3 regions of the Streptomyces sp. NPDC004435 genome follow, and region 3 is predicted to be linked to each of the others. Evidence: riboswitches for the same ligand, from Rfam matches in the RefSeq annotation. Region 3 holds a riboswitch; each other region holds the start of a gene.
What was found. Region 3 has a riboswitch for cyclic di-AMP ahead of ACFYT9_RS05450 (M23 family metallopeptidase). Riboswitches for the same ligand answer to the same signal wherever they lie in the genome.
Positions count from the first base shown of each region.

Region 1: linked by a shared signal. The riboswitch ahead of ACFYT9_RS12710 (M23 family metallopeptidase) and the one ahead of ACFYT9_RS05450 (M23 family metallopeptidase) in region 3 are both predicted to bind cyclic di-AMP.
Region 2: linked by a shared signal. The riboswitch ahead of ACFYT9_RS06630 (transglycosylase SLT domain-containing protein) and the one ahead of ACFYT9_RS05450 (M23 family metallopeptidase) in region 3 are both predicted to bind cyclic di-AMP.

Region 1 covers NZ_JBIAMB010000006.1:118,470-128,567, reverse strand. Annotated here, with positions in the region: gene ACFYT9_RS12725 (GNAT family N-acetyltransferase) at 1-2,069, opposite strand, end outside; gene ACFYT9_RS12720 (HPr family phosphocarrier protein) at 2,274-2,555, shown strand; gene ACFYT9_RS12715 (GntR family transcriptional regulator) at 2,733-3,416, opposite strand; gene ACFYT9_RS12710 (M23 family metallopeptidase) at 3,610-4,380, opposite strand; cyclic di-AMP (ydaO/yuaA leader) riboswitch at 4,389-4,549, opposite strand; gene ACFYT9_RS12705 (M16 family metallopeptidase) at 4,746-6,110, opposite strand; gene ACFYT9_RS12700 (M16 family metallopeptidase) at 6,137-7,501, opposite strand; gene ACFYT9_RS12695 (DNA topoisomerase (ATP-hydrolyzing) subunit A) at 7,684-10,098, shown strand, end outside.
Region 2 covers NZ_JBIAMB010000003.1:227,734-237,831, reverse strand. Annotated here, with positions in the region: gene ACFYT9_RS06640 (universal stress protein) at 1-867, shown strand, start outside; gene ACFYT9_RS06635 (phosphoribosyltransferase family protein) at 1,002-2,306, shown strand; gene ACFYT9_RS06630 (transglycosylase SLT domain-containing protein) at 2,338-3,240, opposite strand; cyclic di-AMP (ydaO/yuaA leader) riboswitch at 3,245-3,430, opposite strand; gene ACFYT9_RS06625 (hypothetical protein) at 3,761-4,414, shown strand; gene ACFYT9_RS06620 (phospholipase domain-containing protein) at 4,430-4,867, opposite strand; gene ACFYT9_RS06615 (hypothetical protein) at 5,859-6,101, shown strand; gene ACFYT9_RS06610 (hypothetical protein) at 6,614-6,937, shown strand; gene ACFYT9_RS06605 (hypothetical protein) at 7,287-7,589, shown strand; gene ACFYT9_RS06600 (DUF4279 domain-containing protein) at 7,676-8,155, shown strand; gene ACFYT9_RS06595 (hypothetical protein) at 8,605-8,955, shown strand; gene ACFYT9_RS06590 (hypothetical protein) at 9,123-9,482, shown strand; partial or broken gene ACFYT9_RS06585 (transposase) at 9,651-9,863, shown strand.
Region 3 covers NZ_JBIAMB010000002.1:473,417-483,514, reverse strand. Annotated here, with positions in the region: gene ACFYT9_RS05455 (aldo/keto reductase) at 1-621, opposite strand, end outside; gene ACFYT9_RS05450 (M23 family metallopeptidase) at 693-1,907, opposite strand; cyclic di-AMP (ydaO/yuaA leader) riboswitch at 1,919-2,070, opposite strand; gene ACFYT9_RS05445 (PP2C family protein-serine/threonine phosphatase) at 2,297-3,541, opposite strand; gene ACFYT9_RS05440 (MerR family transcriptional regulator) at 3,773-4,513, opposite strand; tRNA gene ACFYT9_RS05435 (tRNA-Met) at 4,627-4,700, opposite strand; gene ACFYT9_RS05430 (rhodanese-like domain-containing protein) at 4,751-5,245, opposite strand; gene ACFYT9_RS05425 (sigma-70 family RNA polymerase sigma factor) at 5,504-6,448, shown strand; gene ACFYT9_RS05420 (phosphatase PAP2 family protein) at 6,489-7,169, opposite strand; gene ACFYT9_RS05415 (diacylglycerol/lipid kinase family protein) at 7,166-8,596, opposite strand; tRNA gene ACFYT9_RS05410 (tRNA-Lys) at 8,894-8,966, opposite strand; gene ACFYT9_RS05405 (FG-GAP-like repeat-containing protein) at 9,072-10,098, opposite strand, start outside.

The sequences.
Region 1 (10,098 bases), on a different contig from region 3:
TGCCGGGGTTGCGCGTCCTGCGCGGTCCGGGCGTCCCCCGTGCCCCCGGGCTCGGGGGCGGCGGCCGGGCGGCGGGGGCGCGCGGGCGCGGGGCGGGTGCTGGTGGCGGCCGAGAGGGCCTCGGCGAGGCCGCCCATCTCGACGTGCACGACGACGACCGGCTTGGCGGCACCGGTGGCCCCGCCGCCGGCGACGGCCTCGCGGAGGGATGCGGCCAGCACCTCGGTGGTGCCCTCGATGCCCACCCAGGGGATCGCGGTGACGACGACCGCGTCGCAGGTGTCGTCGGCGAGGGCCGCGCCGAGCGCGTCCCGGAAGTCGGCGGCGGTGGCGGCGGTCGTGAGGTCCACGGGCCGCTGCGGCCGCAGCCCCTCGGTGAGGCAGGCGTCGTACGTGAGGAGGCCGAGGGACTCGGAGTTGCCGAGGATCGCGACGCGCGGTCCGGCGGGCAGCGGCTGTCCGGCGAGGAGGAGGCCGGCGTCGACCAGCTCGGTGACGGTGTCGACGCGGATGACGCCGGCCTGGCGGAGCAGCGCGGAGACGGTGGCGTGCGGGATACGGGTGACGGGGACGCGGTGGCCGGGCGGGGCGCTGCCGCTGTGGCGGGCGCCCTTGACGACGACGACCGGCTTGACGGCGGCGGTGCGGCGGGCGAGCCGGGTGAACTTGCGCGGGTTGCCGATCGACTCCAGGTAGAGCAGGACGACGTCGGTCGCCGGGTCGTCGTACCAGTGCTGGAGGAAGTCGTTGCCGGAGACGTCCGCGCGGTTGCCGGCGGAGATGAAGGAGGAGAGGCCGGCGCCACGACGGTGCAGTCCGGCGAGGAGGGCGATGCCGATGGCCCCGGACTGGGTGAAGAGGCCGATGCGGCCGGTGGCGGGCATCTCGGGGGCGAGGGAGGCGTTGAGCCGGACCTCGTCGGCGGTGTTGATGATTCCGAAGGCGTTGGGCCCGATGATCCGCATGCCGTACGAGCGGGCCTGCCGGACCAGTGCCCGCTGCCGCTCCCGGCCCTCGGTGCCGCTCTCGGCGTAGCCGGCGGAGAGGACGACGAGGCCGCGCACGCCGTGCTCGCCGCAGTCGGCGACGGCCTCGGGGACCCGCTCGGCGGGGACGGCGACGATCGCGAGGTCCACGGGAGCGCCGATGGCGGCGACGGAGGGGAAGGCGGGCACGCCGTCGAGTTCGGCCGCGGGGGCGTCGAGCGCGGGGTTGACCGCGTACACCCGGCCGGTGAAGCCGGCGCCCAGCAGGTTCCGCAGCACGGTCCTGCCCACTCCGCCGGGGGTGCGTCCGGCGCCGAGGACGGCGACCGATCCGGGGGCGAGGAGCCGCTGGACGGAGTGGGCCTCGGCGCGCTGCTCGCGGGCGCGCTGGACGGCGAGGGAGCGGTCGGTGGGCTCCAGGTCGAGGTGGAGCCGGACGGAGCCGTCCTCGAAGCTGCGCTTCTGGGTGTAGCCGGCGTCCGTGAACACCTTGATCATCTTGGTGTTGGCGGGGAGCACCTCGGCGGCGAAGCGGCGGATGCCGCGCTCACGGGCCACGGCCGCGATGTGTTCGAGGAGGGCGGAGGCGACACCGCGGCCCTGGTGGGCGTCCTGGACGAGGAAGGCGACCTCGGCCTCGTCGGCGGGCGACGAGGCGGGCAGGCCCCGGGCGTCGATCCGGTCGTAGCGGACGGTGGCGATGAACTCGCCGCCGACGGTGGCGGCGAGGCCCACCCGGTCGACGAAGTCGTGGTGGGTGAAGCGGTGGACGTCCTTGGCGGAGAGCCGGGGGTAGGGGGCGAAGAAGCGGTAGTACTTCGACTCGTCCGAGACCTGCTCGTAGAAGCTGACGAGCCGGTCGGCGTCGTCGGCGGTGATGGGCCGGACGCGCGCGGTGCCGCCGTCGCGGAGCACGACGTCGGCCTCCCAGTGGTCGGGGTAGGCGTGCTCCTCCGGAGCCGGGGGCTTCTCCGGGGCCGTGGGCTTCCCCGGGGCCGTGGGCTCCTCCGGGCTCGGGTGCTCCCCCGCTCCCGCCCCCGCCGCCCCGCCCGTCCCGTCCGCCTGCTCCGACGCGCTCCGCATGGGGCAAAGCCTACGGCCGGGGTGCGACACCGGCACCGTTCGCGCGCCCACTCCCCGGGCGTGTACGGCTCGCGCACCCCTGCCGCCCCGTGCAAGGTAGGAGGGCCGAACGTCGCACGGATGCGGGACCTCGGTCGGCCGGACCACGCCGCTTCCCGTGAGAGACTGGTCTAGACAACCGCTGAAGACCTGAAGGGCAACACCATGGCTGAGCGCCGCGTCAACGTCGGCTGGGCCGAGGGCCTGCACGCCCGCCCCGCCTCCATCTTCGTCCGTGCCGCCACGGCCTCCGGTGTCCCGGTGACCATCGCCAAGGCCGACGGCAACCCGGTGAACGCCGCCTCCATGCTCGCGGTGCTCGGCCTGGGCGCGCAGGGCGGCGAGGAGATCGTGCTCGCTTCGGACGCCGAGGGCGCCGAGGCCGCGCTGGAGCGCCTCGCCAAGCTCGTCGCCGAGGGTCTCGAGGAGCTTCCCGAGACGGTCTGACCCAGCGGGTCGATTCCTTCTCCTCCCGGACGGCCGTGTCCCCGGAATTCCCGGGCGACACGGCCGTTCGGCATTTACGGGAAGGATGAATCCCGGCATCCCGGGTCTCGGCAATTCGGTTTCCGGGCAGCACGAAATGCACTCCGGGATTGCTATTCTTTGTATACGGCGCCCGTGTTAATTCCGGACGCTCGCCGTGTTGACGGCATGTTGCGAAACCCTCACGTGGCCCCGCTCGGGCCTTTTCAGCCGGTGCAGCGGGAGCGTGTGCTCGGCGTGCAGGGCGGTCAGCGCGCGGGCCCGTTCGGCGTCCCCGCGCGCGACGGCGTCGACGATCGCCCCGTGCTCGGCCCACGCCTCCACCGGCCGGTCCGGCTGGTCCACCACGTACATCCAGGCGATCTTGTGGCGCAGCTGGGTGAGGAGGGCGGAGAGCGCGGGGCTCCCCGACGCCTGCGCGAGCGTCTCGTGGAACCAGGCGCCAAGCGCCCGCAGGTCCTCGCCCTGCCCCCGGCGGGCCCTCTCCTGCCCCAGCCTGACCAGGCCGCGCAGCACCTTGAGGTGGGCGTCGGTGCGCCGCTGGGCGGCCCGGGCGGCGCCGAGCGGTTCGAGCAGCGCCCGTACGTCGAGGAGGTCGGCGGCCTCCTGCTCGGTGGGCTCGGCGACCTGGGCGCCCGCATGGCGCCGGCTGACCACGAAGCCCTCGGACTCCAGGGTGCGCAGCGCCTCGCGGACCGGGACGCGGGAGACTCCGTAGCGGCGGGCCAGCTGCTCCTCGGTGAGCCGGCTGCCGCGCCCGAAGACCCCCGAGACGATGTCGTCCCGGATCGCCGTGCATACCGATTGCGCGGGAACCCGCATGTCCGACCTCCGCTTTCGCTCCGCGCGCACCGAATTCGAGCGGCGCTTCTCACGCGACTCTATTGCAGTGCGCCGGAAATTCCGATGCCCCCTCGGAATTCGCCCGCTCCGCGGCAGCGCCCGTATCGGGCGAGGAGACACGAAAAGGCCCCGGCTCGTGTGAGCCGGGGCCGTTTCGACGCGGGGTGACGGGTCAGAGGCTGACGCCGCGGGCGCGGAGGTACGCGACGGGGTTGAGGTCGGAGCCGTACTCGGCGGTGGCACGGGCCTCGAAGTGGAGGTGCGGGCCGGTCGAGTTGCCGGTCGAGCCCGAGATGCCTATCTGCTGGCCGGGCTCGACGGACTGGCCGACGTAGACACCGATGGACGACAGGTGGCCGTACTGGGTGTAGGTGCCGTCGTTCATCCGGATCACGATGTTGTTGCCGTACGCGCCGCCCCAGCCGGCCTCGACGACGGTGCCGGAGCCGACGGAGACGACCGAGCTGCCGTAGGCGGCGTGGAAGTCGACGCCGGAGTGGCTGCCGGAGGACCAGAGGGAGCCGCCGGTCTTGTAACCGGTGGAGACGTACGAGCCGGCGACCGGGAGGTTGAAGGAGGCGAGCCGACGGCGCTCGGCCTCACGGGCGGCGCGCTCCTTGGCCTCGCGGATCTCCTGGGCGCGGGCCTCGGCCTGGCGCTTCGCCTCGGCGCGCGCCTTGGCGCGGGCATCGGCCTCGGCGACCTCCAGCTCCTGGGCGGCGGCCTGGGCGCTGAGCTGGTCGGCGATGGACTCGTCGGCGATCACCCGGGTGAGGCCGGTGTCCTCGGGGGAACGGTCGTCCGTGTCGGCGGCGAGCGCCGGAGAGGCGAGGGTGCCGACGACACCGGTGGTGGCGAGGGCGGCCACGCCGGCGATGCCGGCGCTGCGGCGAGCCAGTCGGCTCGCACCACGATGTTTCCCGGTGGCACGGGTGAACGCCAAGACGGTTCCTTTCCTTCCTTCTCGCCTACCGGGTTAGCTGACGGGTTCGGAGCAGGAAGGTCTCCTACGGGCCCCTCCGCGCGGCGAAGGCGTCCGATTCACCCCAGGGACTGTGTGGGTCCCCGGCTCCCCAGGCTCGCGCCTGACGGGGACTCGGCGATGGCTGCCCGGTGCCGCGGGTGCGGCGCGTGCGTCGGTCGGACAGCCGGGACGACGCTAGGCCGGAGGGATGTCAATCACCAAACGGTCTCGCTGATTTGTAAGACACGCCACAGGGCAAACGATCACCCTTGGCGCCATAACGGACAAAGCGGAGGTCTCCGACGCTTCATCACATCGGAGACCTCCGCCGGGCCGACGAGGCGTCAGCTCACCACGGACACCTCACCGATGCCGAGGGCCCGCACGGGCTCCTCGATCTCGGAGGCGTCGCCCACCAGGACCGTCACCAGGCGGTCCACAGGGAAGGCGCTGCCGGCGGCGGCAGTGGCCTCGACCGTGCCCGTCTCGGCGAGCCGCGCGTACAACCGGGCCTGGTAGTCGTCCGGCAGGTGCTGCTCGACCTGGTCGGAGAGGGTCGCCGCGACCGAGGCGGCCGTCTCGTACTTGAGCGGCGCCACGCCCACCAGGTTCTGCACGGCGACGTCGCGCTCGGCGTCGGTCAGACCGCCCTCGGCCAGCGTGCGGAGCACCTTCCACAGGTCGTCGAGGGCCGGGCCGGTGTTGGGGGTGTCGATCGAGCCGCTGATGGCCAGCAGCGAGGCACCGTGGCCCTCGCCGTCCGAGCGGAGCACCTGCCCGAAGGCGCGCACGCCGTACGTGTATCCCTTCTCCTCGCGCAGCACCGCGTCCAGACGGGAGGTCAGGGTGCCGCCCAGGCAGTAGACACCGAGGACCTGCGCGGCCCAGACGGCGTCGTGGCGGTCCGGGCCGATCCGGCCGATGAGCAGCTGCGTCTGGACCGCACCGGGGCGGTCGACGATGACGACCCGTCCGGTGTCGTCGGCGGTGATCGGCGGCATCGGGCGCGGCGCGGCCGGCTTGCCGGTCCAGCCGCCGAGGGTCTCTGCGAGGACCTTGTCCAGGTCCACGCCGGTCAGGTCGCCGACGACGACCGCGGTGGCGGCGGCGGGCCGCACGTGCCCGTCGTAGAAGGCGCGGACGGCGGCGGCGTCGATGGCCTCCACCGTCTCCTTGGTGCCCTGGCGCGGCCGGGACATCCGCGCGGTGGCCGGGAAGAGCTCCTTGTAGAGCTGCTTGGCCGCGCGGCGGCTCGGGTTGGCCGCCTCGTGCGGGATCTCGTCGAGCCGGTTGGCCACCAGGCGCTTGACCTCGTCGGGGTCGAAGGCCGGGGAGGTCAGCGCCTCGGAGACGAGCCCGAGGGCCTTCGGGAGCCGGGAGACCGGGACTTCCAGGGAGACCCGGACGCCGGGGTGGTCCGCGTGCGCGTCCAGGGTGGCGCCGCAGCGCTCCAGTTCGGCCGCGAACTCCTCGGCGCCGCGCTCGGTGGTCCCCTCGGAGAGGGCGCGGGCCATGATGGTGGCGACGCCGTCCAGACCCTCCGGCTCGGCGTCCAGCGGGGCGTCGACGAAGATCTCGACGGCGACGACCTGCTGGCCGGGGCGGTGGCAGCGGAGCACGGTGAGACCGTTGTCGAGCGCGCCGCGCTCGGGGGCGGGGAAGGCCCACGGCCTGGCCGCGCCGGCCTGCGGCTGCGGGTGGAAATCCATGCTGGTCAGGGGCTCGGCGGTGTCCGTCACTGGTCCGCTCCCTCTTCCTCGTCGCTGTCTGCGGCCTCGGCGGCCTCGTTCGCCTCGTGCTCGACGGGCTCGTAGACCAGAACCGCGCGGTTGTCGGGCCGGAGCCGGGCCGCGGCCACCTCGCGCACCTCGTCGGCGGTGACGGCGAGGACGCGGTCGACGGCGGTCAGGGCGAGCTGCGGGTCGCCGAACAGCACCGCGAAGCGGCACAGTTCGTCGGCGCGGCCGGCGACCGTGCCGAGCCGGTCGAGCCACTCGCGCTCCAGCTGGGCCTGAGCGCGCTCCATCTCCTCGGCGGTGGGCCCCTCGGCGGCGAAGCGGGCCAGCTCCTCGTCGACGGCCGCCTCGATGTCGGGGACCTCGACGCCGCCGGAGGTCTTGACGTCCAGCCAGCCGAGCGAGGGCGCGCCGGCGAGCCGGAGCAGGCCGAAGCCGGCGGCGACGGCCGTGCGGTCCCGGCGGACCAGCCGGTTGTGCAGACGGGAGGACTCGCCGCCGCCCAGCACGGTGAGGGCGAGGTCGGCGGCGTCGCACGCGCGCGTGCCGTCCTCGGGCAGCCGGTAGGCGGCCATCAGGGCCCGGGCCGGGACGTCCTCGACGACGACCTCGCGCAGCTGCTCGCCGATGACCTCCGGCAGGCCGCCGTCACGCGGGGCGGGCTTGCCGTCGTGGCCGGGGATGGAGCCGAAGTACTTCTCGACCCAGGCGAGCGTCTGCTCCGGGTCGATGTCGCCGACCACCGACAGGACCGCGTTGTTGGGCGCGTAGTAGGTGCGGAAGAAGTTCCGCGCGTCCTCCAGCGTGGCCGCGTCCAGGTCCGCCATCGAGCCGATGGGGGTGTGGTGGTAGGGGTGGCCCTCGGGGTACGCGAGCGCGGTGAGCTTCTCGAAGGCGGTGCCGTACGGCACGTTGTCGTACCGCTGGCGGCGCTCGTTCTTCACGACGTCCCGCTGGTTCTCCATCGACTCGTCGTCGAGGGCGGCGAGCAGCGAGCCCATCCGGTCCGCCTCCAGCCAGAGCGCGAGCTCCAGCTGGTGGGTGGGCATGGTCTCGAAGTAGTTGGTGCGCTCGAAGCTGGTCGTGCCGTTGAGCGAGCCGCCCGCGCCCTGCACGAGCTCGAAGTGCCCGTTGCCGTGCACCTGCTGCGAGCCCTGGAACATCAGGTGCTCGAAGAGGTGGGCGAGGCCCGTGCGGCCCTCGACCTCGTGGCGCGAGCCGACGTCGTACCAGAGGCAGACCGCGGCGACCGGGGTCAGGTGGTCCTCGGAGAGCACCACCCGCAGGCCGTTCGCCAGCCGGTGCTCGGTCGCTGTCAGGCCGCCGGAGCCGGCCTCGGCCGTGGCCGTGTGACCCATGGGCATGTACGTCCCTTCGATCGCGATCTGGAAAAGTGCTGCCACTGTATGCAAGCGCGCCGACACCTGGCGAAGTTCCCGGACCCCTGAGATGTCCCTCGTCCGGGTCGCGGTCCGCGTTGTCGGTGGCACGGTCCACAATGGTCCGCGTCAGATCAAGCTTTGTCGGAGAAGGAGCCGCAGCCGCGATGGCCCGCCGCAGCACGAAGACACCGCCGCCGGACGACGCGTACGAGGAGAGGATCCTCGACATCGACGTCGTCGACGAGATGCAGGGCTCCTTCCTCGAGTACGCCTACTCGGTCATCTACTCGCGTGCGCTGCCCGACGCCCGCGACGGCATGAAGCCGGTCCAGCGGCGCATCGTCTACCAGATGAACGAGATGGGCCTGCGCCCCGACCGCGGGTTCGTCAAGTGCGCCCGCGTGGTCGGCGAGGTGATGGGCAAGCTGCACCCGCACGGCGACGCCTCCATCTACGACGCCATGGTGCGCATGGCGCAGCCCTTCTCCATGCGCGTGCCGCTGGTCGACGGCCACGGCAACTTCGGCTCGCTGGGCAATGACGACCCGCCCGCCGCGATGCGGTACACCGAGTCGCGGATGGCCCCCGCCGCCCTGCTGATGACCGAGTCCATCGACGAGGACACGGTCGACTTCGCGCCCAACTACGACGGCCAGGAGCGGGAGCCGGTCGCGCTCCCCGCCGCGTACCCGAACCTGCTGGTGAACGGCGCCTCGGGCATCGCGGTCGGCATGGCGACCAACATGCCCCCGCACAACCTCGGCGAGGTCGTCGCGGCCGCCCGCCACCTGATCCGCTACCCGCACGCGGACCTGGACGCGCTGATGCGCTTCGTCCCCGGCCCCGACCTGCCGACCGGCGGCCGCATCGTCGGCCTGAACGGCATCCGGGACGCGTACGAGACGGGCCGCGGCACCTTCAAGATCCGCGCCACCACCTCGGTGGAGACGGTGACCGCCCGCCGCAAGGGCATCGTCGTCACCGAACTGCCCTTCACGGTCGGCCCCGAGAAGGTCATCTCCAAGATCAAGGACCTGGTCGGCTCCAAGAAGCTCCAGGGCATCGCCGACGTCAAGGACCTCACCGACCGGGCCCACGGGCTCCGTCTGGTCATCGAGATCAAGAACGGCTTCGTGCCCGAGGCCGTCCTGGAGCAGCTCTACAAGCTGACGCCGATGGAGGAGTCCTTCGGCATCAACAACGTGGCCCTGGTGGACGGCCAGCCGCTCACCCTCGGCCTCAAGGAGCTCCTGGAGGTCTACCTCGACCACCGCTTCGAGGTCGTCCGCCGCCGCTCGGAGTACCGCCGCGGCAAGAAGAGCGACCGGCTGCACCTGGTCGAGGGCCTGCTCGTCGCGCTCCTCGACATCGACGAGGTCATCCGGCTCATCCGGGAGAGCGAGAACTCGGCGCAGGCGAAGGAGCGCCTGATGGAGCGCTTCTCGCTGAGCGAGGTCCAGACCCAGTACATCCTGGACACCCCGCTGCGCCGGCTCACCAGGTTCGACCGCCTGGAGCTGGAGACCGAGCGCGACCGGCTGACCGGCGAGATCGACGAGCTGACCGGGATCCTCGACTCCGACTCCGAGCTGCGCAAGCTGGTCTCCGCCGAGCTGGCCGCGGTCGCGAAGAAGTTCGCCACCGACCGGCGCACGGTCCTCCTGGAGTCGGCGGGCGCGCCCGTCTCCGCCGTCCCGCTGGAGGTCGCCGACGACCCCTGCCGGGTGCTGCTCTCCACGACCGGTCTGCTGGCCAGGACGGTCTCGGCGGAGCTGCCGCCGGTCGAGGCGGACGCCAAGCGGACCAAGCACGACGCGATCGTCTCCTCGGTGGCCGCCACCCAGCGCGGCGACGTGGGCGCGGTGACCTCCACGGGCCGGCTGCTCCGGATCGCCGTCATCGACCTGCCCCAGCTCCCCGACACGGCCGCCTCGCCGAACCTGGCGGGCGGGGCGCCGCTGAGCGAGTTCCTCTCCCTGGAGGCGGACGAGACGGTGGTCTGCCTGACCACCCTGGACGAGTCCTCCCCCGGCCTGGCGCTCGGCACCCTCCAGGGCGTCGTCAAGCGCGTGGTGCCGGACTATCCGGCGAACAAGGACGAGCTGGAGGTCATCACCCTCAAGGACGGCGACCGGATCGTCGGCGCGACCGAACTGCGGACGGGCGAGGAGGACCTGGTCTTCATCACCTCCGACGCGCAGCTGCTGCGCTACCCCGCCTCCCAGGTGCGGCCGCAGGGCCGGCCCGCCGGCGGCATGGCGGGCATCAAGCTGGCGGCCGGGGCCGAGGTGCTGTCCTTCGCCGCGGTGGACCCGGCGGCCGACGCGGCCGTGTTCACGGTGGCGGGCTCGACCGGCACCCTGGACGGTTCGGCGGCGACCTCTGCGAAGCTGACCCCGTTCGACCAGTACCCGCGCAAGGGCCGGGCCACCGGCGGTGTGCGCTGCCAGCGCTTCCTGAAGGGCGAGGACGTGCTGATCCTGGCCTGGGCGGGCGCCCTCCCGGCCCGTGCCGCGCAGAAGAACGGCACCCCGGTCGAGCTGCCGGAGCCGGACCCGCGCCGCGACGGCTCGGGCACC
Region 2 (10,098 bases), on a different contig from region 3:
GGCGGTCCGTTCGTCCTCGTCGGGACCGACGGCTCGCCGTCGGCACTGGGGGCCGTGGAGACGGCGGCGCGGGAGGCCGGTCAGCGCGGGGTGCGGCTGGTCGTGGCGCACGCCTTCATCTGGCCGCTGTTCCGGGTGGCACTGGAGCCGTCGCTGTACGGGCCCACCGAGAGCGGGTTGCGACGGCAGGCGCAGATCGTCCTGGACACGGCCGTGGCCCGGGCCAAGGCGGTCGCGCCCGGGACGGAGGTCTCGGGCGAGCTGATCGCGGGCGAACCGCTCGTCGTCCTCGCCACCCGCGCCAGGGGCGCGGAGCTCGTGGTCGTCGGCAGCCGCGGCACGGGGGCCTTCGGCGGTCTCGTGGTCGGTTCGGTCGCCGTCCACCTCGCGACCCACGCCGGGTGCCCCGTCCTGGTCGTGCGCGGCAGGGAGGAGCCGGACGGGCCGGTGGTCCTCGCGGTGGACGGTTCGCCGGACTCGGACGCGGCCGTCGACTTCGCGTTCGCGGAGGCGTCGGCGCGCGGCGCGGAGCTGGTCGCCGTCCACGCGTGGACGGAGCGTTCCGGCCCGGGAGACCTGACCTCGCTCTTCCACGGAGTCGAGGAGGTGCACGCGGAGGCGGGCCGGGTCCTGGACGCGGCACTGGCCCGGGTCGCCGAACGCCACCGGGGGACGAAGGCGGAGCCCCGGCTGCTGCGCGGCAAGCCCCGCGAGGTGCTGCTGGAGGAGTCCGCGCACGCCCAGCTCGTCGTCATGGGCGCCCGTGGGCGCGGCGGATTCGCCGGCCTCCTGCTGGGATCGGTGAGCCACGCCCTGCTCCACCACGCCCACTGCCCCGTCGCCGTGGTCCGTAACGCCAAGGGCTGACCGGACGGCGGACCCGCGCCCTGCGCCGGCTGCCGCCGGGCCCGGCGGTGACACGTCGGCGGGTGGGACCCTGGAGGTACGGGCCGGACCGGACGGCCCGCCGGGGGAGGCGCCCACCGGGAAGGCGGCACGTCATGTACTTCGCCGACCGCGTCGACGCGGGGCGACAGCTCGCCGCGCGCCTCGGCCGCTTCAAGGGGCACGAGGTCGTCGTCCTCGGCCTGCCGCGGGGCGGGGTTCCGGTGGCGGGCGAGGTCGCGGAGTTCCTCGACGCGCCCCTGGACATCTGTCTCGTCCGGAAACTGGGCGTGCCGAGCCGGCCCGAGCTCGCCATGGGAGCCATCGGGGAGGGCGGGGTGCGGGTCGTCAACGAGGACATCGTGCGGGACGCGCGCGTGAGCGCGCGTGACCTGGAGGCGGTCGAGGAACGGGAGCGGGCGGTGCTGGCCGACCGCGCCCGGACGTACCGGGGCAGCCGGCGGCCGGTGCCGCTGGAGGGGCGCACGGTCGTGGTCGTCGACGACGGACTCGCCACCGGCGCGACTGCGCTCGCCGCCTGCCGGGTGGTGCGGGCCGGTGGCGCCGCGCGGATCGTGCTGGCCGTGCCGGTGGCACCGTACGGCTGGACGGCGAGGCTCGGCGGCGAGGCCGACGAGACGGTCGCCGTGCACACCCCTCAGGGGTTCGCCGCCGTCGGGCAGTTCTACCGGGAGTTCGACCAGACGCCGGACGCCGAGGTGGTGGACCGGCTCGACCGGAGCCGGGCGGCGCGTGATCCGGTGGTCCGGCACACCGCCGTACGGATCCCGGGCGGGGGCCCGGAGCTGCCGGGCGACCTGGCGCTGCCCGACGGGGCCGCCGGGCTGGTCCTCTTCGCGCACGGCAGCGGCAGCGGGCGGCACAGTCCCCGGAACCGCGCGGTGGCCGCCGCCCTGAACCGGGCCGGGCTCGGGACGCTCCTCTTCGACCTGCTCACCGAGGCCGAGGCGGCCGACAGGGCGCGGGTCTTCGACACCCCGCTCCTCGCCGGGCGACTGGCCCAGGCCTCCGCCTGGGCGGCCGGGTGGCCGGAGACGGAGGCACTGCCGCGGGGCTACTTCGGTGCGAGCACGGGCGCGGCGGCGGCCCTGTGGGCGGCGGCCGCGCCGGAGGACGAGGTGGCCGCCGTGGTGTCCCGGGGCGGTCGGCCCGACCTCGCGGAGGAGCGCCTGGCCGCCGTCCGGGCGCCGACCCTGCTGATCGTCGGCGGGGCCGACGAACCGGTCCTGGACCTCAACCGGCGGGCCGAGGCGCTGCTGCGCTGCGAGAGCCGCGTCGAGGTCGTGCTGGGCGCAGGCCACCTCTTCGAGGAGCCCGGGGCCCTGGAGGAGGTGGCGGCGCTGGCGACCGCCTGGTTCACCGGCCGCTTCAGGACGGTGGGCGGCGGGGTGGATCGGTGACGGCGGGGTGGATCAATAGCGGCGGGATGGATCAGTAGGGGCCGTTGACGTTGTCGATGGAGCCGTAGCGGTCGGCCGCGTAGTTGCAGGCGGCGGTGATGTTGGCGACGGGGTCGTACGGGTCGAGCGAGGTGCCCGGCACGTGGTAGGCCGCGAAGGTCGGGTCGATGACCTGGAGCAGGCCCTTGGAGGGGGTGCCCTTGGCGGCGTTCGAGTCCCAGAGGTTGACGGCACGGGGGTTGCCGGAGGACTCGCGCATGACGTTGCGGAGGATGCCGTCGTACGAGCCGGGGATGCCGTAGCCGGCCATGACGTCCAGCGACTCGCGGATCCAGCCGTCGAGGTTGTCGGCGTACCGGGTGGCGGCGGCGGGCGCGGCCTTGGCGGCGGCCGGCTGGGCCTTGGTCTGAACGGCCGGGGCCGCCGCGCGGGCGGAGGAACGGCTCGCCCGTTCGGCCGAACCGGCGGAGGCGGGCTTGGCGTCGGACTTCGAGGCGGTCTTGGCGGCGCTCTCGCGGACCGGCTTCTCGGCCGCGGGGGCGGCCTTCGCGGAATCCCGACGAATCGTCAGTTCGAGGCCCGGGTGAATGAGTGACGGATTGTCACCCACCGCAGTCTTGTTCGCCTGGTAAAGCGACTTCCAGCCGCCCTGAATTCCCTTTCGGTGGGCGATCAGGGAAAGCGAGTCGCCCTTCACGACGGTGTACGCGCGGGTGGCGGCGGGCGCGGCGGGAGCCTGCGCGGCCGCGGCGGCCCGCACGGCCGGGGCGGCGACGGAGGCGGCCGGGGCGGCCGCCTGCGCGGCGGGCTCGGCGCCGGCCGTGGCGGGCACGACCAGGGGCAGGGCCAGAGCGACTCCGCCGGTGCCCGCGAAGGCGAGACCTCGGGAGACGGGACGGCGTCGGGGGCGGCGGTGCTTGCCGTGAGCGGCCATGACGGTTTCCTCTCCGGCGCCTGCGAGGTGAGCTGTCGGGTTCGGACGGGAGGTGTCCGGCCGCGCGCACGCGGCTTCACCCCGAGCCGCTCCGGCTGGCCGGACCGGCGGTGTGGTGGGTCCCCCGCTCCTGCCGTCGGGTGAAATGGGAGGTCTTTCGGGCGGTGGCAGGATTCGGCGATCCGCTCGAATGGAGGTGACCGTAGGCGAGAAATACGGTGGGGAACAAGACGGGAATGCGAGGGAAAAGGAAGGGTAAAGATCGACGAGGCGGAATTCAAGATCGACCGTGCGGGAGGGCGGTCCGGAATCCCTTGCCCCGTGCGGCTCGTGAGGGGTGCGGACCCGCTTGCGGCACCCGGAAAGTGAGTCGCGTCACTGGGTGTGCAATGCCCGAATAGGGCGCCTTATTCCGTTCATGGAATAGTGCGGCGTAATGCACCCGAGAGGGAGTGGTGGGCGACACGCGAGACTTCGCGCATAAGTCGCAAATCAGACATTCGGCATCAATGATGGAGGAATGTCGCTTCCTGTCTCATCGCGTACCGCCCCGCCCCGCACGGCGCCCACCTCCGCGCAGCCGCTCGGCTCCGACGCCCTCGACCCCGACGCCCTCGATCGCGAGGCGGCCCGGCTCTACGAGAGCGCCGCCTGGGAGCGCCTGCTCGCGCCGCTCCCCGCCCGGCCGGCTCCAGACCCGGAGGCATGGCGGCGGCTCCTCTCGGTCCCCGTCGACCGCCTCGTCGCCGACGCGCTCGGCGCGCTGCCGCCGGCCCCGCCCGCCGAGCGGCCGCTGCCCGGCCGGATCGGGGCCGCACTCCCGGACCGGCTGCACGCCTGGCGGCGGATCGGCCGCCGTGACGTGCGCCCGTCCGTCCACCTGGCGTACGCGCGCCGGGTGCTGACGGAGTGGGGCTGGCAGAACACCCCGTACAAGCTGCGCGACGCACGCGGCGCCCGGTGCCTCTGCGGCGCCATGCTCGCCGCCCACCGGCTGGGTCACGGCAGCGCGTCCACCATGAACGAGGCCGGCGCCTGGATCATGACCGAACTGCGGTCCCAGGGGTGGCACGGACTCATCGGCCCCTGGAACCGCGCGCCGGGCCGCAGCGCGGAGGACGCGCTCGCGCTCGTCGACGCCACGATCCGGCGCGCGGCCCTGGCCGGACGGTGAGCGTGCGAGAGACCGTCAGCCGGTCACGCTGGGCGCGCCGGTCTCGATGTGGCCGGTGTGTCGGTGTACCGGAGTGCCGGTGTGCCGGCGGGACCAGGTGCCGTCGACGTCCGCCAGGACCGTGAAGTCGTACCAGCCGTCCGCGTACGCCACCGCGTCGAACCAGTCCTCGCGCGAGGATCCGGCGGTGACGGTGCAGGTCCACGGGCGTCCGTGTGGTAGGCGTTGGAGCGGATGGTGAAGGTGACCGGGCCGCCGGAGGTGTTGGTCAGCCTGAACCGGACGGCGGTCTTCCCGGAACCCGGCTCGACCGCGAAGCGGGCCGCCACCTCGATCGCCCGGCCGGCCTTGGAGGCGTCGCCGATGAAGCGGCGCAGGAAGCGGTTGGGGCCCGTCATCGAGATGTCGTACTTCCCCGAGCCCGAGCCCGAGCCGAGGCCGATGTTGCGGGATTCGGTGCTTGCTAGGTGCTGGTGGCCCCGACCTGCACAGTCTTGAGGATCATGGCTGGATCGCGCGAAAGCTCGGGAACGCAACGGGAGCGCCGCACTACGCTCCGCGCGCGGCGCGTGTAGTTGGCCATGCCCAGTTCTTACCTTTCAGGGTGGATTGAGTCTGACCTGGCAGGTCTCACCAGACCCGTGATGGTCGTTCCATGGACAGGACGCGTGCGCATTCCGATGAGGCCTTGCTGGAGGTGGCGGGCGTCGATGTGGCCTGGGTGGAGGGCGGGGCAGAGGTCCGGCGACCGTTGAGGGATGCGGTGAGGATCGGGTGCGACGACGTGCCGCCGGTGCGTGACTTTCCGTCGTACCGAGGCAGCGCCACCTCCCGGGGTTGTACTGGTCGGCGACGACGGGCCGTCATGTCGGGTGGACCGCGTCGACGAGCGTTCCGCGGTGGCGTTCTCGGTGACGCGGCAGGTGTGTGAGGCGGTGGGTTGGGCCTGTCGCCTGGTCGGGGAGCTTGACCCGGTCCGGGTGGTGGATCTGCTGTGGATGGCCGGCCACCGGCATCCGCGGTACGCGGCGGCCGGGTTGGTGGCCGCGGTGAGGGCGGCGCGCGCGGTTCCGGCACCGTTGATGGCCCAGGCCGCGATGGTCGGGGATCCGATCAAGGCGCTGCCGGTGGTGTTTCCACCTGCTGTGGTCTGGGACTTTGAGAGCGGACCTCTCCCGTCCGCTGGGGGACCTCAAGTTGGTCGAGCGGAGGTACGGGCGATGAGTGGATGGCTGCCGCGCGGGGTGCTGAGTGTCGGGGACCGGGCGCGGTTCGGCGACAGGGTTCATTCCGCCGTCGGGCTGGCGGGGACCTTGGTCCGCCTCGTCGATGATCACGGGGCAGCGAGCCTGGTCCTGTTCTCCCACCTGCCCCGGAGCCGATGCGGCCTGGATGGGCGGAGGCCTTGCGGCTGTCCGCGTCGCTGATCTCGCACGCACGGCTGATGAGCATCGACGCCCGCCTGGAGCACGCCGCCGCCAAGCCGGTCATCGTCCCGGACGCCATCGTGATCGACCACGGCAAGGTTTTCATCTCCGACACCTTCACCGCCGCTTGCCGCACCCTGGGCAATCGCGGTCCAGCCCGCCCGCCCGGCCACCCCGACCGGCAAGGGCGTCGTCGAGCGGACGTTCTCCTCGATCAGCACCCTGTTCTGCCAGCACGTTGCCGGCTACGTCGGCCTTAGCGTCACGCAGTGGCCAGGACGTCGAAGCCGTCTGGACTCTGCGGGAACTGTCCAAGCCGTGCGAGGAATGGTTGATGGCCTGCTGGCAGAGCCGGCCTCACGACGGCCTGCGCAGTCCATTCCTGCCGAGGAAGGCCCTGTCGCCGAACGAGGTCTACGCGCTGCTGGTGACCCGCGCCGGACACCTGCCGGTCTGCCTGACCGGCGATGACTCCCTCGAACTGATGCCCGCGGAATGGCGGAAGATCAACGACTACGGGATCGTCATGGACTACCGCACCTACGACTGCCGCGAGTTGGGCCCCATCGCCGCCAGCCCTCCGGCGTCCCGCTCAAGGGCGAGCTCCGGGAGGTCCACTACGACCCCAACGACCTGTCCCACGTCTGGGTCCGCGACGGCAGAGCGGGCGGATGGATCACCGTCCCGTGGACCCGGATGGGCTCGGTCTCCGCGCCGTTCGCAGACTTCATCTGGCGCCACGCCCGCTCTCTGCCGGCCACCCGCGGCGCGAATGACACCCTTCCGCCACAAGACTCCGCAGGAACAGGCAGCCTGGCAGGCCCTGGTCGCCACCTTGGAGAACGCGTTGCGGCTGCACGCCCACCGCCCGGGCGCCTTCTTGCGATTCGCCCCCTACCTGCACGACCGCACCGCGGGCAGGATCGGCAGCCTGTCCCACCTGGTCCGCGAGGCCGCCCTGGACGCCATCCTGGATGGCACCGAGAGGATCACCCGTGCCGGTCTGGAAGCCGTCGACCTCGATGAGAGCGTCGAACGGAAGAACCTCCCATGGGCCCGCCAACGCCGCACCCGCGAAGCACGAAGGACCGTATGACCAGCCACCTGCGGTTCCTGCCCATCGCGCTGCCGCCAGTCCACCGCGAGGCGATCGGCTCCTCTCTCGACCGGCTCGCCGACGCCAATCACCTGCCCATCGGCCCCCTCTCGTTTCTGATCGGCCCGAACCGCCGCCACCGGCGTGATGACAACCGGGTCGGTTACCGGACCCCCGCCGCCCTACCCCGGCCGGCGGCTCTGACAAGCCGAAGTGTCCCGGCGCTGATCCAAGCGATGCCCGTTCTGACCGAAGTCCACGAACCCGGGCAGCACCGCGAGCGGTTGACCGTCGAAGAAGTGGTCGAGCCCCGCCGGTGTCCCCGCCTGCTGTCTCTGCATGACCCGTCGTGGCAATCACGGGCTCGTCCGACGCATCACGGCCCCCTGCATCGCCCTGGACTCCCCGCCCGCCCGACGCCTGGACGCCATCGTCGAGGACGCCCGCCTACGGAGATCCCCACCGTCCCACCGACGACCGCGTCGAACTCGCCACCTCCCCCGAAACCGTCGCCCTGACCGGCCTGTTCGCCTCGCCCCACTGGCACGAGCTCAACGACCTGCACGCCGAAGCCGCGCGCCGCCTTGCGGTCGGTGTCCAAGACCTCCCGGCCGACCTGCCCCGTCACGGACTCGTCACCTCCGACAACTGATCCGCTGTGGCATGACCACCGAACTGTCGCCTCGCTCCGGGCCAATCTCCCTGGACCAGCCGCCGTCCCGCAGATAACGTCCCCGGATGCCTCTTCGTCAGTACGTCTACTTCGCGCTGTTCAGCCAGCACACCTCCGCGGCGGAGATGACCGCGCTGCTGGGCATCGAACCTGACGAGGTGTCCGTCCGAGGCAGCCGTTTCACGGAACCCGCGGTGGTTCCCGTGAGCCACTCCTGGAAGATCGTGTGTCGAGAGCCAGGCTTGCGTGTCGACGAGCAGATCGGCCGAGTCCTGGACAGGCTTCGACCCCACACGGCCCGAGTCGCCGAACTCGCCGGTCGGCTGGCCGCCGAGGAACACGAACACGGCGGCGCAGTCCTGGAGGTCGTCCGCTGCTTCAACGACACCGACCAGGAACAGCAGCCCCGCCAGCAGGGAACTCCGGAAGATTCCAACCTGTTCGGCTGGCATCTGGACCGCGACGTGCTGGACTTCCTCACTGCTACCGGAGCCGCTCTCGATATCGACGAGTACGACATGACCCCGTATGAAGACGGCGACTGAGCCCGACCTGACGTCCGACGCGACCGGAAACTGCCACGTGCCACGAGAATCGCGCCCCCGACCTCTCAGCAGAACTGACAAACCCCAGTTCAGAGCACACACGCTCGCCGTGATCGATGAGGCACCCAAACCCTCGGAGACAGGCCCCGCACCTGAAGGCTCGACGCCAGGGTGGTGAGTTTCACTCAGACCTGAGAAGGCGGTTCGTGAGCCTTTGACGAGTTCTGTGGTCGGGGCAGCTTCGCCAGGACCCCATAGCCGACCGATCCCCGCGACTAGCAGTCCTGCCCCGACCTCACCGGGGAACGGACAGCGTTGTGGTGTCCGGGAACCGCCGTGGGCAATCGCAGGACAAATCCGGTGTTCTGTCTCCAGTCGCGGCCAGCGCGCGGCAGACTTGCTCTCGGTCCGCAAAGGGGCGGGACGCCGAGGCGACAGGAGTGGCTCGCATGGGTGTACGGCACTGGTTGCGCGCAGCGGCCGTCACGGCCATAGCCACGACAGGACTGACCGTCGTGGCACCGCCGGCCTCAGCGGCCACCCGCCTCGGCGGCATCAACCTGAGCGCCTACTGCCAGAAAACAGTCAACCCGGGGGACGCCAGCATCGCCCGCTTGGTCGAGAACCACGCGAGGGGATGGCGTTGCATCGACTCGATGTGGATGGGCGCGCCCTTCGGCTGGGCGACCTACCGCGTACGAGGCATGGATCTCGACCACGCGTGTCGTCTGCAGTACGGCGGAGGGGCGTACAAGGTACTTGAGCGGAACCATGCGCAAGGCTGGGCCTGCTACCGCTAGCGCGCACGTACAGCGTCGACCGACTGAGGCCGGCCGACTCGGTCGGCGCAGCCCGCGAGGTCGAGGAGTGTGCTGAGGAGACCCGCGCTTGACCTCAACCGTGGTTGAGGGGCGAGTGTCGAGTCATGGCCACTCACGACTCCTCGAGTCTCCTTTTCCGAAACACCATGCGCATCACAGAGGGACACCTGGAGGTTTTCCGTGACGTCGTCGCCAGGGCAGTCGCCTTCGCGCAGGAGCACGGTCCTCAGCTGATGGTGGAGACCTTCGTGGACGAGGAGCAGATGCTCGCCCACAGCTTCCAGCTCTATCAAGACTCCGACGCGGTCCGCCTCCACTGGAAGCTGGCGGATCCGTACATCCAAGAGGTGATGAAGCACTGCCAGGTGGAACGCTTCGAGGTGTTCGGCACGCCGGACGCCGACGTTGTGGCAGGCGTACGTTCGGCCCTCGGCGGGCAGTGCACGCTGACGTTCAACCCGCGTATCGCCGGCTTCGTACGCTTCGCCACCGGGCACCGCGCATAGCCCTCGCCTCCTCATGTCCGGCACCAATGGTTGAACGTCGATGGCATACGTCCAGCAGCACTGTCAGAGGGCGGTTCAGACTCTTTGAGCGGCTCTGTCATCGCCTGATGGTGTGGATGTGGGGCGGAATCCGCTGACCTGAAGCCACCTGTCTGCTGATGTGATGATGTGGGCGAACGTAAGTCCTGCCCCGGCGACTTATCGGACGAGCAGTGGGCGTTGATCGAGCCGGTGATCACCGCTTGGAAGGACCGGCACCGCTCGGTCAGAGGCCACCAGGGCGCCTACGCGATGCGGGAGATCGTGAACGCGATCCTGTACCAGGGCCGGACCGGCTGCCAGTGGGCTTACCTACAGCACGACCTGCCGCAGAAGAGCGCGCCTGGCCAAGGCTGTGGAGAAGACTGTCGCCACGCACTACGGCTGCATCCGCGCCGCCCACGTCGCCGTGCACCAGCCCGCGAAAGCCCAACCGCTGACGGAGCTGGACGGGATGCTCGATGTCCGAGGACGCCCCCGTCGCATCGTCGCCACCATCCGCGAACGCCACCGAGCAGTTCACGAAGCCCTCGCCCAAGGCCGTTCCCTGCGCGGCATCAGCCGCGACCTGGACCGG
Region 3 (10,098 bases):
GGCGAGGCCGGTGCCGGCGGCGGTGTCGAGGAGCGGGCCCTCGTACTTCTCCCGCGCGACGAGATTGTACTCGGGCTGGAGCGCCACGTACCGGGTGAGTCCCTCGGCCTCGGCGAAGTCGAGGGAGGCGCGCAGCCGCTCCGGCGAGATGTTGGAGGCGGCGACGGCCCGCACCTTGCCGTCCTTCACCAGCTGGTCGAGGGCGGTGACGATCTCCTCCACCGGCACCGACTCGTCGTCGAAGTGGGTGTAGAAGAGGTCGATGTGGTCGGTGCCGAGGCGGCGCAGGGACTCCTCCGCGCCGGCCTTGATGACAGGGGCGGAGAGGCCCTTGAGCCGGGAGTGGGCGCCGACCTTGGTGGCGACGACGATGTCGGAGCGGTTGCCCCGGGCGGCCAGCCAGCGGCCGATGATCGTCTCGGACTCGCCGCCCTCGTTGCCCTCGACCCACTCCGAATAGACATCGGCGGTATCCACGAAGTTGCCGCCGGCGGCCGCGTACGCGTCGAGGACGGCGAACGACCGCTCCTCGTCGGCGCTCCAGCCGAAGACGTTGCCCCCGAGGGCGAGCGGGAAGACATGCAGGTCGGAGGTGCCCAGCGGGCGCAGAGGTGACGTCATGCAGCGATCAACTCCGTGCACCGCCGGGCGTATTCCGATCGGGGAGCCTGAACCCCGACCGGAAGCCGGGCTCAGACCGACAGGCCCTTGGACCGCAGCCACTCGGCCGGGTCGATGCCCGAGCCGTCCGGGGTGTGGACCTCCAGGTGGAGGTGGGGTCCGGTGACGTTGCCGGTGGCGCCGACGCGGCCGATGGTCTCGCCGGTGGTGACGGTCTGGCCGGCGGCGACGGTCATCGAGGAGAGGTGGCAGTACCAGATCTCGGTGCCGTCCTCCAGCTGGAGGACGATCCGGTAGCCGTACGAGCCGGACCAGCCGGCCGAGGTGATGGTGCCGCCGTGCACCGCCTTGAGCGGGGTGCCGGTGGGCGCGGCGAAGTCGAGGCCCGTGTGGTAGCCGGAGGACCACATCGAACCGGACTGCATGTACGTGGAGGTCAGCGTGTACGAGGAGAGCGGCATGGAGTAGCTGGCGGCCAGCTTGGCGAGCCGCTCGGCCTCCGCCTTCTCCGCGGCGATCCGCTCGGCCTCGGCCTTCTCCTTCGCGATCCGCTCCGCCTCCGCCTTGGCCTTCGCCTTGGCCTTCGCCTCGGCCTCGGCCTTCGCGGCGGCGTCCGCCTTGGCCTTGGCGTCCGCGGCGGCCTTCTCCGCGGCGGCCTTCTCGGCGGCGAGCCTTTCGGCGTCGGCGGCGGCCTGCTGCTGCTGTTCGGCCTGCTGGAGGATGCGGGCGCGCAGGGCCTCGCCCGCGTCGGCGGCGGAGGCGGTGCGCTCCGCGGCCTCGGTGCCGGCGGCGGTGTCGGCCGGGGCGGTGTACGTGATCGAGGTGAGCGGCTTCGCGGCCGCGCCGCCCGCGGCGACCGCCACGGTGTCCTCGATCGGGGCGGGAGCGGGCTCGTCGTCTCCACCGGGCAGCAGGGCGCCGACGCCGGGCAGGTCGTGGGCGTCCGGCAGTCCGAGGTCCGGGAGGTCGGGGAGGGAGATCGCGACCGGGGGCTTCTCCTGCGCGGTCGCGAGGCCGCCCGCGCCGACGGCGGCGATGACGCCGACGCCGAGGACGGTGGAGGAGCGGGCGAAGTTGGAGCGCTGCTTCACGACCCGGTGCCGGCCGCCGGCGCGGCTCTCGGCGCGCAGGGAGCCCTCGGTCGGGTTCCACTCCCCGGGCGCGGGGGTGAAGGAGGCGGTGTCGTACGCGCCCGGCACTGTGCCGGCCGGGTCGTCCGCTCCGACGGCACCCGGGCCGCCGAAGGGCTCGAAGGGGGCTCCGGGTACGGGGGTGTTGGACGCCACGGAGGCGCGCTCCTTTCCTTCCTTCTCGCCTACCGGGTTAGCTGACGGGTTCGGAGCAGGAAGGTCTCCTACGGGCGTCTTCGCACGGGGGATGTGCGAGGGGCCCGATTCACCCCAAGGGATGGTTCCCCGGTTCCCTTTCGGGATTCGGCGTGTGCGCACGGAGCCGTCTCTTGCGACGGCTGGGACGACCGCGCTGCGTTATCGAACGTTAATAGACACGGCGGTCCGATTCCAAGCCGTTCCTCTTGATCATTCATTGAATTGGCAGGGATTCGCCCGAGTTGACCCCCGTTCAGTGAGCCCCGGCCAAACCCTCGGTATCTGACGTTATGTCAATTGTTATCGCTGTGACACCTCGCGAGCACGGACGGTGACAGCCGCCGCCGTCAGTGCGCGGGACCGGGCGGGACCACCGGCATCGTCCGCCGCCGCTCGGGCGCCCCGGCCGCCGGACGGCTCACCGCCAGCAGCGCCATGTCGTCCGTCGAACCGCCGCCGGTGTGCCGCCGCACGTCGTCCACGAGCGCGTCGAGCAGCTCCTCGGGCCCGGGGAAGACCGCCCCCTTGAGCCGGGCGGCAGGATCGTAGAAGACGCCGTACGCGTCCCGCGCCTCCGACAGCCCGTCCGTGTAGAAGAGCAGCGTCGAGCCCGGCGGGTACGGCCGCTCGTCGGCCCGGTCCGGCCAGACCGCCAACTCCCCCATCCCCAGCGGCAGCGCCGCCTCGGCCGGCTCGACCGTCTCCAGGCGCCCGTCCCCGGACAGCAGCAGCGGCGGCGGATGCCCACGGTTCACGAGGCGGACGCGCCCTCCCTCGCGCGGGATCTCCGCGAGCACCGCCGTCGTGAACCCCTCGAAGGCGTCGAGGCCTTCACGCCGCGTCCCCTCCCGCGTGAGCGCCCGTTCGAGCCGCTGCGCCACCCCTTCCAGCGCCGCCTCCTGCTCGGCCGCCTCCCGGAAGGCGCCGATGACGACGGCCACCGCCTCCACCGCGTCCATCCCCTTGCCGCGCACGTCCCCGACCACGAGCCGCACCCCGTGCGGGGTGTCCTGCACCGCGAACAGGTCGCCGCCGATGAACGCGTCCGCCTGCGCCGCCTCGTACCGTGCCGCGCACTGGAGCCCCGCCATCCGCTCCGCGGGCATCGGCAGCACCGCGCGCTGCGCCGCCTCCGCGATCACCCGCGCCGACGCCAGCCGCTCCCCGCTGCGCCGCACGACCAGGTTGATCACCAGCGCCAGCGCCGAGACCGTCACCACGGTGAGGGTCTCGGTGAGCGAGGGCACGTCGGAGAGCGTGTCGTTGTACGCGTGCAGCCCGACCGAGGCCAGGATCGCCGCGATCCCGGTCAGCAGGGTCGTGAGCCGGGAGAAGAACGGGGCGGCGACCAGCGGGGCGGCGGAGAAGAGCGGCGCCGCCGTGTACGCCGCCGGGGTGGCCAGGTCGAAGAACACCCCGCCGGCGATGATCAGCGGCGGCAGCGCCCGCAGGAACCTGCGGGTGGCCCCGAACGGCGTGGCCGGGGGCTGCCGCCCGCCGCGGTACGGCCCCCGGGGCGCGGCCGGACGGACGGCGCGGCCGGGCTCCCCGCCCCGCCGCCCGCGACCCGCCGCTCCCCGAGGGTGTGTCACCGCGTACTCCTGCCCGGTCGCCGGCCCGCCGCCGGGCCCGGCGCCGCGCACCCTCCCAGGGTCCCCGCGCCCGCCCCGTGCGGCGACCGGCGGAGGGCCGACCGGGCGTACGGCACCGGGCGCGACCGCCCTCTCCGCCCCGGCGGCGCGACCGCCGTGCCGCCCGGACCCGCGCCCCGGAGCACGAGCCCCGGCACCGCCGCCCGCCCGGACGTCTCCGGGCTCCGGCGGTCAGAGGTTCCGCTCGGCCCAGAGGATCAGGGCGTCGCGCACCAGCACCGCGGTGCCCTCGCCGTGCCGGTCGTAGTTCTTGGTGAACCTGGGGTCGTCCACGTACATCCGGCCGAGCCCGATCAGGTACTCCTTCGTCGGCCGGGTGGTGACGGAGAGCCAGTCGTACTGCCTCCGGGCCAGCGCCTGCACCTCGTCGCTGCCGGGCGCCAGCCCGGCGGCGGCCGCCGCGCCGAAGTCGCGGGCGATGGCGGCCTGCGTCTCCATGAACTCCTTCTTCTCGGCCTCGCCGAGCGACCGCCACCAGCGGTCCCCCTGTTCGTACGCGTCGCGGCCCCACCGTTCGGTGACCTCCGCCTCGTACCGCGTGTGGTCGAAGCCGTCGAAGACTTCCTCGGCCATGAGCTGTTCTCCTCTCTCGGTCTTGTGGAGAGTGGTCCGCACGGCCTCGATCTGCCGCCCGATGCGCTCGCGCTCCTGCTGGAGGAGGGCCAGATGCGTGCGCAGGGCGGCCGAGGTGTCCCGCTGGCCTTCGAGGACCTCGGCGATCGCGGGCAGCGAGAGCCCGAGCTCGCGCAGCAGCAGGATGCGCTGCAGTCGCACGAGCGCCGCCTGGTCGTAGTACCGGTAACCGTTCGCGCCGATCCGGCTCGGCTCCAGCAGCCCCAGCTCGCCGTAGTGGCGGAGCGTGCGGCTGGTGGTGCCGGCCTTCCTGGCGATCTCCTGGATCGACCACTCCATGCCGAGAACGGTAGAACTTGACGTTGCGTAAAGGTCAAGCGCGACGGTGGGCGACACCGGGAACGCCGAAGGCCCGGATCGTCTGGGACGATCCGGGCCTTCGGGCTACTGAGTAGCGGGGACAGGATTTGAACCTGCGACCTCTGGGTTATGAGCCCAGCGAGCTACCGAGCTGCTCCACCCCGCGTCGGTGAATATGACTCTACGGCATGGGTCGCTGGATCCAAAATCCGTTCCTCAGCAGCCGCAGTCCTCGGCGTCGACGGGCGCCGTCAGCGGGTCGGCGGCCCGCTCCGCGGGACCCTCCCACGTCTCGTACGGGAAGCCCTCCCGCGCCCAGTACTCGAAGCCGCCGAGCATCTCCTTCACCTGGAAGCCCAGCTCGGCGAGGGCGAGCGCCGAGCGGGTGGCGCCGTTGCAGCCGGGGCCCCAGCAGTAGGTGACGACCGGGACGGCCTTGTCGAGGAGCTGCTCCGCCTGCTCGGGGACGAGCGCGGTGGGGAGGTGGACGGCGCCGGGGATGTGACCCTGGTCCCAGGAGGCGGTCGAGCGGGAGTCGATCACCACGAAGCCGGGGTCGGTGCCGTCGGCGCGGGCGGTGGCCAGGGCGGCGGCCACGTCCGAGACGTCCGCGTGGAAGGCGAGGCTGGCCGAGAAGTAGGCGGCCGCGGCGGCGGGCGAGGCCGGCGGGGTGCGCAGAACGGGGTTGACCGTGGCGTCTGTCGTCGTCATGGTGATCAATCTACGGACGAAGATCATCGCGCTGAAGTGGTGTTCCACGGCGGTCGGGGGACTCGACCGGGGAAACCCGGGCGATCCGCTCCGGCCGGAGTGGATCTCACGGTGCGAGACCGGAGCGGGCGGACACGAGGGGCGCGCGGCCCCGGACGGACACGGTCACGCGCGCGTGCCGCCGCCGCTCCGCTGTCACATCCATGGGGTTCGATCCGTCATGGAGACATGACGGGACGCGAAGGGGGAGATCGACGGATGGACGAGAGCACGGTGGAGACGACCGGCGGCGCACCGGCCGTGGACGCGGACGCGCTGGCGCGCCGCTTCGACGCCGACCGCGGCCACCTCAGGGCCGTCGCCTACCGCATGCTCGGCTCGCTCAGCGAGGCCGAGGACGCGGTCCAGGAGACCTGGTTCAAGCTGAGCCGCACCGACGTCGGCGGGGTCGCCAACCTCACCGGCTGGCTCACGACGGTCATCGGCCGGGTCTGCCTGGACATGCTGCGCTCGCGCGGCTCCCGCCGCGAGGACCCGCTCGACCACTTCGTGCCCGACCCGGTCGTCCACATCCCCTCCGCGGGCGACCCGGAGCACTCCGCCGAACTCTCCGAGTCGGTCGGCCTCGCGCTCCTCGTCGTCCTGGAGACGCTGGCCCCGGCCGAACGGCTGGCCTTCGTGCTGCACGACATGTTCGCCGTCTCCTTCGACGAGATCGCGCGGATCGTGGACCGCACCCCCGCCGCGACCCGGCAGCTGGCCAGCCGGGCCCGCCGCCGCGTCCAGGACACCGCCCCGGGGCCCGGCCCCGACGCCCGCCGCCAGCGGGAGATCGCCGACGCCTTCCTCGCCGCCTCGCAGGGCGGCGACTTCCAGGGGCTGCTCGCCGTCCTCGACCCGGACGCGGTGCTGCGCGCCGACGGCGGCACGCTCCTCGCCGGCGCCTCCAAGCTGGTCCACGGCGCCGAGGCGATCATCCGCCAGGCCCTCATGTACGCGAGCTTCCGCAAGGCGTCGCTGCCGCTCGTCGTCAACGGCCAGCCGGCCGTCCTGTCGGTGGTCGACGGCAAGCCGACCGCGCTCATGGCATTCACCGTCGTCGGCGACCGCATCGTCCAGCTCCACGTCCTCGCCGACCCGGAGCGCATCGCCGCCCTGGACATCCCGCGCGAAGCCCTGGCCCGCGCCGTCCACCCGGACTGACCGGGCGCCCCGCCGGGCGGGGATGCCGGAGCGCGCGCCGTCAGGAGCCCTGGCGGCGCGCCCGCATGAGGGACGCGCCGACGGCCAGGGCCGCGGTGCCGCTGGCGAGGCCGAGGACCGCGCCCGCGGCGACGTCGCCCGGGTAGTGGACCCCCGTGTGGACGCGGGAGTAGCCGACCGCCGAGGCCAGCAGCCCCAGCGGCACGGCCGCGGGCGGCAGGACCACGCCGGCGGCGGTGGCGAAGGCGACCGCCGAGGCGGTGTGCCCGGACGGGAACGAGGCGGACTCCGGCATCGGGACGTGCCGGCCGACCACCACCCGGGCCGCCTCCCGGTCCGGCCGCCGCCTGCGGACCAGCCGCTTGCCGAAGAGGTTGGCGGTGGCCGAGGCGATCGCGATCGCGCCGACGCCCGCGGCCGCCGCGCGGCGCGGCCGGCCGGGGAAGAGCGCGAGTCCGGCGGCGACGGCGAAGGAGATCTTGGAGTGGTCGGCGGCGTTCGACAGCCGGCGCAGGCCCACGTCCAGGGCGGGCGTCGGGGTGGCCGCCACCGCCGCGTACAGGGCCCCGTCCACGGCCCGCAGATCGTGCAGGACGGCCCGGGCGGTGAAGACCGCGTCCCGCGGCCGGTCCCGCAGCCGCCTCCGCGCCGCCTCCTCGGCCTCCGTCTCGGGTCCGGCACCGGGACCCGCCCCGGTCTCGTACATGCTCTCGTCACTCATGCGCCGCTCCTGTAGGGATCCTCGGACGGTTCCGGCCGGTACACGGGACCGGAGCCGTAGTGGTCGGGGAAGGCGAGCCGTACGATCCGCCGCCAGTCCAACGGCGGGGGCGGCGGAACGACTCCCGGCCGGGAGCGCGGCACCAGCACCCGCAGCGCGCGCGGCCGCAGCTCGCAGACGACCGGCGTCGGCAGCACGAGCGCCTCCCCGTCGACCGCCACCGGGACGGTCGCCTCCGCCTTGGGCACACCGGTGTTGGTGACGCCTCCATGAACTTCGACGCGGCGCGCGGTCAGGACGTTGAGCGCCGCGGACTGGGTTCCCCGTACGACCAGCTCGGCGGCGTGCGCGGGGCCGTCCACCCGCACGCCGATCACCCCGAGCCGGCCGCTGTCCAGACGGGTCCTGTGCCCGGCGGCGGCGCTCAGCGGATCGGGCGCGGCGTACGGGTTGTTGCTCACCAGGATCGCCTGCTGGCCGGGCAGCCGGACGGCGTCGGCGCTCGCGTCGAGCCGGTCGCCCTGCCCGCCCTGGAGCAGGTCGGGCAGCGCGTCGAGCGCGGTCTCCGCCTTGGCGTCGCGGTACTCCGGCCGCTGCACCACGTCCGCGTACACCCCGAACGACACCGTGTTGACGAAGGGACGTCCGGCGACCGTGCCGAGGTCGACGCGGAGCTCCTCGCCGTCGGTGAGCGCGTCCAGGCAGGCCGCCGGGTCGTTCCGGTCGAGACCCAGGTCCATCGCGAAGTGGTTCCTGGTCCCGGCCGAGACCACCAGGAACGGCAGGTCGTGCTCGGCGGCCACGGCGGCCACCAGCGCCTGGGTCCCGTCGCCGCCCGCGACGCCGAGCAGGTCGGCGCCCTCCGCGACGGCCTTCCGGGCGAGCGCGTCGACGTCGGCGGGAGCGGACGGATCGAGCAACACGACCCGCGCGCCCAGCCGTTCCGCCTTCGCCACGAGCCCGAACCGCTCCACCTTCCCGCCGCCGGACCTCGGGTTCATGATCAGCACCGCCTGCCGGGGCCGCTCGGCGGGACGCGCCGGCGCCGGCGCGTCCACGGCCTCACCCGGCCTGCGCAGCGCCTCCCTCGCGCACCCCAGCGCGACCGCCCACAGCGCGAGCGCCGCGAGCGCGAAGAGCCACAGCCCCCCGACCACGAACAGCACGAGGACGGCGACCGGCGCCCCCACCACCAGCAGCGACCCGAGCACCCGCAGGGGCCCCCGGTGGGCGACGACCCACCACAGCCCCACGGCCCCCGCCGCGAGCCCCACGAGCCCGCTGAGCACCTCCAGCACCCCGCCGACACTCACCGCCAGGAGCAGGACGACCACCGCTCCCGCCGCCGCACCCAGCGCCCACCGGGCCAGGTCCCGCGCGGTACTCCCCGCGTCGCCCTCGTCCCACCACCGCGCAGCCCCGTTCACGACCCCACCTCCGCCTTCCACTCTCCCCACGCTCCCGCGGACCACCCCACTGAAGCAGCCGCCCGACGGAACGACGAAACGCCCCGCCCACAGGGTTCCGCGCGCGGACGCCCCGGTGCCGGCGGTGGTGACGCGTCGACGGCTTCCCCGGTCGAGGGAACAGACCGCTCCCGGCGCCTCTATCCTCGCCGCCCCCCGCTCGAACGATCAAGCGCCCGGAACGACGGAGCGCCCCGCCCGGTCGGAACCGGTCGGGGCGCTTCCCGCGGGTCGGAGGGGCTTCCCTCCCCCGCTCGGTAGGCCGTGTGGGACTCGAACCCACAACCAATGGATTAAAAGTCCACTGCTCTGCCAATTGAGCTAACGGCCCGTGTGCGAGCACTCCGTGCAGCATAGCCCGCCGGGCTCGCGGAACCGATCGGGTATCGGATCCCGCCGCGCCGCGCCCCCGGGGCGGGGGCGCGGCGACGGGGGGTCAGAAGAGGGCGCGGAAGGTGTTCCAGCCGGAGCCGAGGAGTTCCCGGAAACCGAAGCGGTTTCCGGCGCGGCCGCTGCCGTGGCTGTAGTAGGCGTACAGGCGGCCCGAGGCGTCGCGGGCGACGAGGTCGCTCGTGCCGTCGCCGTTGAGGTCGCCGGTGCCCTGGAGCGCGGTGTAGATCTGCCAGCCGCCGCCGACACGCGTGCGCGGGGTGACGCCGCCTGACGGGGTGCCGAAGTAGGACCACAGCACGCCGGAGCCGTCGACGGCGAGCAGGTCGCCGCGGCCGTCGCCGTCGAGGTCGCCGGCGGCGGTGATCCGCTTGTACAGCTTCCAGTTGGTGCCGATCCGGACCCGGCTCTTCAGGCGGTGGTCGGCGGTGCCGGCGTAGAAGTACATGTCGCCGGTGGACGTCTGGCGCGCGACGAGGTCGGCGTACCCGTCGCCGTTCACGTCACCGGGCGAGGTCAGCACGTCGTACTGGCTCCAGCCGGAGCCGATCACGGTGTACGGCGACGAGCCGGTGACGACCTTGCCGCAGCCCGGCCGGTAGGCGCGCAGTTCGCCGCCGACCCGCCCGAGGACGTCGGCGCAGGCGTCGGCGTTCACGTCCCCGAAGGGCACGAGGAGGGTGCCGGCCGGGAAGGTCCCGCCGGAGCCCGGGGTGCGGGGGCCGAACTTCCCCCAGCCGTCGCCCCGGTAGAGGGAGACCGCGCCGGTCGCGTCCACGCCGAGCAGTTCGCCCTGGGCGTCGCCGCCGACGAGGTCGCGGAAGGCCGGGCGGCTGCCGGAGAGCCGCAGGGCGCCGGAGGTCCACAGGTCGCGGCCCTTGCCGTCGGCGGTGGTGGCGCGCAGCTCCCACACGTACGGCCCGCTGGGCGCGGGCACGCCCGCCGCGTCGCGGCCGTCCCAGGAGAAGTCGATCCGGCCGCGCGTCTCCTTCCCGCGCAGGATCCGCACGGGCTTCCTGTTCAGCGCGTTCTGGATGCTCACCTCGTACGAGGAGGCGGGCTTGGAGAGCGTC